DNA from 2 places in the Cytobacillus sp. IB215316 genome. Region 2 is predicted to be linked to the other one. Evidence: riboswitches for the same ligand, from Rfam matches in the RefSeq annotation. Region 2 holds a riboswitch; the other holds the start of a gene.
What was found. Region 2 has a riboswitch for thiamine pyrophosphate ahead of tenA (thiaminase II). Riboswitches for the same ligand answer to the same signal wherever they lie in the genome.
Positions count from the first base shown of each region.

Region 1: another riboswitch for thiamine pyrophosphate. It lies ahead of thiC (phosphomethylpyrimidine synthase ThiC); the one in region 2 lies ahead of tenA (thiaminase II).

Region 1 covers NZ_JAXBMC010000008.1:7,607-12,317, reverse strand. Annotated here, with positions in the region: gene SLH48_RS13520 (PBP1A family penicillin-binding protein) at 1-8, opposite strand, end outside; gene recU (Holliday junction resolvase RecU) at 49-648, opposite strand; gene SLH48_RS13510 (hypothetical protein) at 1,317-1,526, shown strand; gene SLH48_RS13505 (DUF1798 family protein) at 1,633-2,001, shown strand; TPP riboswitch at 2,074-2,188, shown strand; gene thiC (phosphomethylpyrimidine synthase ThiC) at 2,365-4,131, shown strand; gene SLH48_RS13495 (hypothetical protein) at 4,238-4,405, opposite strand; gene SLH48_RS13490 (hypothetical protein) at 4,663-4,711, shown strand, end outside.
Region 2 covers NZ_JAXBMC010000009.1:54,769-59,479, reverse strand. Annotated here, with positions in the region: gene SLH48_RS14600 (hypothetical protein) at 241-600, shown strand; gene SLH48_RS14595 (purine/pyrimidine permease) at 1,100-2,386, shown strand; TPP riboswitch at 2,494-2,600, shown strand; gene tenA (thiaminase II) at 2,853-3,536, shown strand; gene SLH48_RS14585 (ECF transporter S component) at 3,683-4,264, shown strand; gene SLH48_RS14580 (ABC transporter ATP-binding protein) at 4,279-4,711, shown strand, end outside.

The sequences.
Region 1 (4,711 bases), on a different contig from region 2:
CTTGCCATGTGGTATTCCTACCTTTCAACTTAATAATCCCTAGCAGAGTTATGAGAAATAAATATTATCCAATATGTTAAGATAATCAATGCGTGGCTTATAGCCTAGTGGGACTTCATGACCTAAATCCACTATCTCTTGTTTTGTTATTGATTTTCTATCTCCTTTTTTCATACGGTCCCAAAAACTTAATAGGTGGGTAGCTTCTAGCAGAAAGATCTGTTCATTCTTAGTAAATCGTAAAATGACAAAACACAATCCGTTATGATTTATTACATCTCGCATATGTTTAATTTGGTGGTCGTGAAAGTTTTGCAAAGGGAATGATGTTTTGTTTCTAGTTTCTTTAGCTTCAAAATCTATATACCTACCCTTGTAAATACCATTATAGTCAGTAGTTGAAGCTTGTTTAAAATAGGCTTCTTTAATAACAGCAGCACTTCTTTTCGGATAGTCAACTTGTACGATTTGAACTGGCGTTGGCTTTTTGTGAATAACCGCTATATTGTGTAGTAAATAATAATGATTAGAGTTATTAATATCCTCTTCCAAAGTCATACCACGATTACTGTATGAAGCTTTTTTAGCGGTATTAGTATCTTTATCTTGTTTTTCTTTATATAATTTACCATTCGGATAGCGAATCACTGATTCATCCTCCTCACCTAACTTCACCAACTATCATAACAAATAATAAAACTACATTGTAACGATTTTAACAAAGTGTCATCATAATGATGTTAAAAAAAAAGTATAGGTGTTTTTTTAAGTTATGGCAAGTGATAAACTTCTTTTTACACGTTATTTAGCCTCAAATAATTAGACGATTGTTCGTATAATAATGTTACAAATATAATATTTTGAATGAAGTAAACGATTGGAGAGTGTACTATGAGGACATGTAGTTGGGGTGATTCACACCTAATATATCGAAGATGAGGGAAGGCTAGCCCTCATCTTCGTTTGAAGTTAAGTAGCAGGTTTATTAGGGCCTTCTAGTTTTGGGTTACCATATCCCGTTGCTTTCTGTTTATTTTCTCGATTATTTTGCTGCTTGTTGTTTTTATTTTTGGCCAACTAAAACACCTCCTAACAATTAGTGTAAACAATCCTGTTATTTTCATGCGAACTGCGTTGTCGAATTGTCGCAAATATAAAATTGTCGACTTTCTTTGTTGAATTAGTTCTAGTTTTGTCAATCGTGGAGGTGTTGAGCTTAACATCACGAAACTATACCGTATAAGTAAAAGAGAGGCTATGTTTAGCTCAATGATTATAATGTAAGTTAAATATACTGATGAGGAGGAAGAAGATAAATGGAATTGACCAATAAAGAATTGCAGAATTCGGTGTTTGATGAATTGCTTGACTATCTTGAATTAATAGATCAAAAGCTTGTTAATCATGTTGAAGAACACATAGATATATATGTTGAGCAACAACAAAGGAATATTAAAACTATATCAAATAACCTTCATAAAATAGAAAATATATATGACCATAACATCATCGACATTGCACTCTAATCCCACATGAAAATTCAGCAAAAGATACCCTCGCTATCCTTTCAATCAATCCATCGAATTGATATAATATTATTGGAACTTAAGTAGATTAATTGGAGAAAATAATATGGAAAATTACGAAAAATTAATAAAATTAACAAATATGTTAAAGACATTTAATAATAAATGCATAGATATACTGGAACAAAGAAAAGAGCTTACTCATGTTGAAGTTGATTTTTATCGTGAGGTATATCCGTTTGCTAATGAAGTTAATAAAATTCTTGATATGTGGAAAATCAATGCTTTGCAGTGGATTAATGAACAAAATCCTAAATATATTTATCCTTTGCAAATAGAATCAACTTTTGAAAATTTGCAAACATTGTCTGTTCAAGTTTTTTATAATGAAGGGAAGGGGAAGCGTTTGTTAAACCTTCACCAATCAGTTGATTATTTATTAAATGCGATGATAAGTGAACTTAAAGAAAAATAAAATTGTATAATTTCTTTTTCCTCTATTCACAACAATATTAATTGTGTTATAGTATTAACGATAACTACATATGTTCACTACTAGGGGGGTCCAATAGCTTGGACTGAGAGAAGAGCGCGTTAAAGTTCTTTGACTCTTAGAACCTGATCTGGCTCATACCAGCGTAGGGAAGTAGAATTCGACCAGCTTATTGTTACTATAGCTATGTCATAAATTACTTTCAACAAAAGGGTTCTCAATTTTGAGAACCCTTTTTTAGTTGGTATGGGTTAGCAATTTCATAAGATAGTTTGAATATGTATACTTTATTCAGACCGACTATCTGACAGTTGATTCATTCATTTTATTGAGGAGGAATTTTCAATGACAAAAGAAAGTATTGCACAAAATATGACATTTCCTTGTAGCAAGAAGGTTTATGTACAAGGAGATCAAGCTGATGTAAAAGTACCGATGAGAGAAATTGAGCTTCAACATACTAGTGGTACTTTTGGCGAGGAAGAAAATGAGCCTGTGAGAGTATACGATACGAGCGGACCGTATACAGACATTGCGTATGATGTTGACATACGGAGAGGTCTTCCAAAGCTACGAGATGACTGGATTATTAAACGAAATGATGTTGAACAGTATGAAGGCCGTGAAATAAAACCAGAGGATAATGGATATGTAGAATCAGATGCTCGTTCAAACCTTGAACAATTTCCACATATTAATAAGCAGCCTCTACGAGCAAAAAGTGGCGAATGTGTCACACAATTGCACTATGCAAGAAAGGGTATAATAACCCCTGAAATGGAATTTATAGCTATACGTGAAAATATGAGCCCAGAGTTTGTCCGAGATGAAGTAGCTAGTGGTCGCGCGATCATTCCAGCAAATATTAATCATCCAGAAAGTGAACCGATGATTATAGGGAAAAACTTCCATGTGAAAATTAATGCGAATATTGGCAATTCGGCCGTCTCGTCATCCATCGATGAGGAAGTAGAAAAAATGACATGGGCTATTCGTTGGGGTGCAGATACGATGATGGACTTGTCTACAGGGAAAAACATACATACAACGAGAGAATGGATTATAAGAAATGCACCAGTTCCAGTCGGAACGGTTCCTATTTATCAAGCGCTTGAAAAAGTAAATGGCATTGCGGAAGACTTAACGTGGGAAGTATATCGTGACACATTAATTGAGCAAGCTGAACAAGGTGTAGATTACTTTACGATTCATGCAGGGGTACTTTTGAGATATATACCAATGACTGCAAAGCGTACGACAGGCATTGTTTCTAGAGGTGGGTCTATTTTAGCGCAGTGGTGCTTAGCACATCATGAAGAAAACTTTCTATATACTCATTTTGAAGATATTTGTGAAATCTTAAAAACATATGACATATCAGTTTCTTTAGGGGATGGTCTCCGTCCAGGTTCCATTGCTGATGCGAACGATGAAGCGCAGTTTGCTGAATTGGAAACATTGGGTGAATTAACGAAAATTGCTTGGAAGCATGATGTTCAAGTGATGATTGAAGGACCTGGTCATGTTCCGATGCATCTTATAAAAGAAAATGTGGATAAACAACAAGAAGTTTGTCACGATGCGCCATTTTACACACTTGGCCCATTAACGACAGACATTGCGCCTGGCTATGACCATATTACTTCAGCTATAGGTGCTGCAATGATTGGTTGGTTTGGAACGGCGATGCTTTGCTACGTAACACCTAAAGAACACCTAGGCTTACCGAACAAAGAAGATGTACGTGAAGGAGTTATCGCTTACAAAATTGCTGCTCATGCAGCAGATCTTGCGAAAGGACATCCTGGTGCTCAAAATCGAGATGATGCACTTTCTAAGGCACGCTTTGAGTTTAGGTGGCACGATCAATTTAACCTTTCGTTAGACCCAGAGCGAGCACGTGAATATCACGATGAAACATTGCCTGCCGAAGGTGCTAAAACAGCCCATTTTTGCTCAATGTGTGGGCCTAAGTTTTGTTCAATGAGAATATCTCAAGACATTCGAGATATGGCAAAAGACCAAGGTAAAAATGAGTCTGAAGTGATAGAAGAAGGAATGAAGCAAAAGGCAGAGGAATTTACGCAAACAGGCTCCAATATATACGGCTAAATCTTCTATATAGTGAGAAGTAGGCGAATAGCGCTTACTTCTCACTTGTTTTTACCATGAACTTTCATTAAATACTCTTATTTACACAGACTATTTCTAACAAAACTTACTCTTTTTCAACGTGAATTGAAACTGGGCGATCTTTCTTCGTAGCTACTGTTTCGATTGCAAATTCTGCTTCTTCTTTATGTTTTGCTGCTACATTATGTCCGAATTTATGTTTGGTGTTTTTATAACCTTTCCGTTTATGATTAAAATGCTTACCACGACCCATCCTTAATTCCTCCTATGTATTGTTTTCCATCTTTATTACTATTGGATAAAAAGGCGATAAATATAACTTTTATTCAAAATAAAATGGAATTTAATGATAAAATAAGATCAAACTTCATTAATATCCATAAAAAGAAAAAAATGAAAATATTCCCTATTGATCTTTTGAACTGATCTCTATAAGTGGGATATATTTTAATGATGTTAAGAAAAGTGTACTTCTTAACATGAACGTATTAACTAGAATGGAGTGGTGAGGTGAAAAAAGAATGGTTAATTATTTTATCGGGGCCGATCATTATTTTAA
Region 2 (4,711 bases):
CATTAATTGTTGTTATTGTATTAAGTGATAAACACTTTGACATCTTTTCTATTGAAAAACGATGTCAAACGTATTAAATCTCTTCTTACTATGCTAACTTGGTGACAATGGCAACAATATTTTCGAAAAGAGCCTTAATAAATTAACATATACTATATTTTCTTTTTCACCTTATGTCAAGAGTAACTTTTGATCTTGGCTGCATAAGATAATTGTAAAAAATTAAGGTGATGGTGTAATGTGACAAATAATATAGACCAAACCTTCATAGAAGAAAAATGGTATCATCCTGTAAATAAAACGGAAGCTGCTGTTTTTGCGAATGAACTATTAAACGAGCAAGTGAAGGTTGTAACGAAGTATGGAAAAATTTTTGAGGGTATAATTGAAAATACTAATGCGAGAAATCTATATTTACTTACTCCACTGTTTAGGTCTAATGATCTGAATAACTATGAACAAAAGCCGAACTACGATAGCAGTAATTTCGGATTCCTCTCTGCCTTATTTAGCAAACCAGAACCTTTTGCCCAAATAATCATTCCACTTATATATGTAACAGCCTATGGAGCAAAAGTAAATAAAGATAAGACACCTTAAATATAGGCTTTTATCGTAAGACTGTTTTCGTAAGCATTTCGTTCATGTAAGGACGTATATATATCTAGCGTTCGAGGTATCTTTTCTACTTTTATAATTATTGAACTCTTCATACTGTCCATTGTTAGTAAAAATAGCAACAAAGTTTACGAAAGGGTCATTTCGTAAACTTTGTTGCTTTTATTCACGTGAACTGGGGTTTATTTGTTATAGTCTAAGGAAGTCTCCGAACGTTAGTATATTCGTATTTTGCTCTTATTACGAACTACAACATGCTAAAATATATGACCATATGTATGATAATAGAAAAATCCATATCATAGTTTATAACGCTAACCTCAATTGGTTAGCTATTTTATTATTTCTTTTTAAAGTTAGAAATATTGCACTTATCATTTAGGTGATTCCATGTATTGGGGCAAATTGAATGTATGTTAATATAAAGAATTATAGTAACAATTTCCTGAATTGAATATATATGATAGGATGGAGGTTTTTTATGAGGTTATTATTTTCATCAATGCAATGGATGATTTTTATAATTACAACAAGTGTTGTGGCTCCTATAGTTATTGGAAATTCCTTTGGGTTACCCCAAGCAGAAATCGCTACATTACTACAAAGAACATTATTCGTTTTAGGTCTTTCAGGTCTATTACAAGCAGTATTAGGTCATCGTTTACCGATTATGGAAGGTCCCGCAGGGTTATGGTGGGGTGTGTTTATCGTTTATGCGAGTATCGTTGAAGCTGGAAATCTTGGTACATATGAGGGTTTACAACAGCTTGAAATGGGGATGATACTAAGCGGAGTTTTATTTATCTTATTAGCTCTTTTTAAATTGATCGATCATTTGAAGAAACTGTTTACTCCAATTGTCACAGGAACTTATTTATTATTGTTAGTTGCACAACTAAGTGGTTCGTTTATGAACGGTATTTTTGGTGTAGGGTATAAACAAGATTCAGTAGATTTTTCGGTCGCTGTTCCTGCGGTTTGTGTTTTAGTTATAACGATATTATTGGCAAAAAGTCGTGTGCCATTTATTCGAAGATATTCTGTTTTACTTAGTTTATTCATTGGATCACTGCTGTTTGCTGTGCTTCGGCTAGGAAAAAGTATTCCGCAGACCACAAGTGGTATTTCAGTACCACAGATTTTTGCTTGGGGAATGCCTCAATTGAATAGCGGGATGATTATTACTTCCATTATGATAGGCTTACTATTATTAACAAATATGCTTGCCTCGATTTATGTTGTAGAAAAAGAGCTACAAGAACATACAAAAAATTATGAAGCTGTAAACTACAATAAAGCAAGCTTTGTTATGGGGATAAACCAGTGGTTAGGTGGTATTTTTTCTGCAATTGGTAGTGTACCGATTTCTGGATCAGCTGGATTTATTGCAATGACCAAAATTATTAATCGCTTACCATTTATTTTAGGAAATGTATTTATCATTTTACTTAGTTTCTTCCCGATGTTTACTACATATGCTGCTATGATTCCCGAACCAGTTGGCTATGCAATTTTATTTTACCCATTTACTATCATGATTGGTTTAGCATTAAAAGATTACCAATCTACACAATTAGGAGATAGAGAATATTTTATTATTGGGCTTTCATTATTGGTTGGCATTGGTTTATTGTTTATCCCTGGACAAGCAATAAATGAACTTCCATCCATGTTAAGACCAATAATAAATAACGGATTAGTAGTAGGCACAGTTATATGTATTACTTTAGATCAAGTGATAAAAAAACAAACTTCCGTGTCATATTAATTTATATCACATTGGATAAAAGGGAAAATATTGATGTGAGTATGTAGGAATCTTTTGCTTGTGGAAATAATAAAAGTATAGTAAGGTTGTATGTGAAATTAAATATCGCTTACCACTAGGGGTGCAAATCACGTTTGCTGAGAGGGGCTTTGCTGCCTTAACCCTTATACCTGATCTAGTTAATGCTAGCGTAGGGAAGTGGATTGATGACAAACATATTGGATCACATTTTCCAATTCGTCTAATTCCACTCTATTGTAGAGTGGTTTTTGTTTTCTAATGCCTTTATAACAAAGCTATTTATTCATGAACTTTTACTATTTATTATAATGATGTTTTGTTATGATCGAAAACAAAGACAAGGATAGGCAATATGCTGTCAAGAAATTTTCCACTTCATCTTTTTATCATTAGGGTGCCTTACTCTTAGTGAAGCGAATGTTATAAAAGAAGGGTGGAATTTATCATGAAGTTTTCCAAAAAAATTAGAGAAGAAGCAGACCAAATTTGGCAGAGGAGCTTTGATCATCCATTTGTGAAAGAGCTTGCAGATGGGACATTATCATTTGACCGCTTTCGCTATTATGTTCTACAAGATTCTTATTACTTAAGTCATTTTGCAAGAGTGCAAACATTAGCAGCAGCACAAGCAACTGATCTAAAAATAGTGAGCCAAATGGCATCTCATGCGATGGGTACGAATGAAGCTGAATTATCTCTTCATAAGGACTTTATGGTTCAGCTAGGTATCACCGAAGAGGAAAAAGCTAATTTTAAACCAGCTCCAACAGCATACGCATACACTTCTCATATGTATCGTGCAGCACATACTGGGCATATAGGAGACACAATCGCTGCTTTGTTACCATGCTACTGGTTATATTATGAGATTGGAGAGCAGCTCGTTCATGCAAATCCAACTGAACCTATATACCAACAATGGATTCAAACATATGGTGGTGATTGGTTCCGCAAATTAGTTGAAGAAGTCATCGATTTGCTTGATGATATTGCTGATCAAGTAACAGAAGCTGATAGAGAAAGAATGCAGGAGCACTTTATCATTAGTAGTCAATATGAACTATTGTTTTGGGAGATGGCATATACACAAGAAACCTGGCCTATTTCAGCAATGTCAACATCCAAATAAAGCATGCTAGTCAGGTTGAAAAATTTTGTGAGGTCTCTTATCTAATATAAAACGATGACAATCGCATAATTCTCGTTTTTGGCTTGTAATTTTGGAAAACAACTTAGAGCGTTTTTGATTGATATAAAAGATAGGAGGAAATAACTATGAACAAAGGTTTAAAATTAACTGATATTTTAGTTACAATAGTCATTGCAATCGTATTTGGAATCGTATACAAATTATGGGGAACATTCTATGAAACGATAGGCGCATTTGGATTACAAGTAGATCAGCTTGCATATGGTATGTGGTTTATAGCAGCAACTGTTGCCTTTTTGGTTATTCGTAAAGCTGGTGTGGCAATTATTGCTGAAATGGCAGCTGCATCTGGTGAATTTATCATGGGATCTGAATACGGATTAGAAGTAATGCTATATGGGTTGTTACAAGGATTAGCTGCAGAACTAATATTTGCAGCAGCACGCTATAAACGCTATGATATCTTAATTGCTTCACTTGCAGGTGCTGCATCAGCAGTAGCATCAATAGGGATGGATTTTTACAAAGGGTATATTGGTGATCTAGCAGCTTGGAATTTAACATTATTCATTGGATTCCGAGTAATCAGTGGGATTATAATAGCTGGTGTTTTTGCATATTATCTCGTTAAGGCTTTGGAAGCAACTGGTGTTACAAATTTAGTTCGTCCTGCATCAAAAGAAGACTATGATGCGTTGGATAAGTAGTTGAGGTGTTATACATGCAAGAAATCACAAGTGTGAAAAACTTACGCTTAAAGTTTACTGGGAGTGCATCTTTATTATTTAAAGATGTCTCCTCTTCTTTTTATGAAGGGGAAAAAGTATTAATTCTAGGCCCTTCGGGATGCGGTAAATCTACGCTTTTGCAAGTGTTATCAGGAATCATTCCAAATTCGATTGAAGTACCTATTAAAGCTGATGAAATTATTACACCGGAATCTTGGGGATATGTTTTTCAAGATCCAGACACGCAATTTTGTATGCCCTTCGTTGATGAAGAAATTGCATTTGTGTTGGAAAATTTGAGGGTTAAGCGCAAGGATATGCCCGAAAAAATTCGCGAATATGTAAATATGGTAAAGCTTGAAGTAGATGACCTCCATACATCAATACAAACGTTATCAGGAGGAATGAAGCAACGCTTAGCGATTG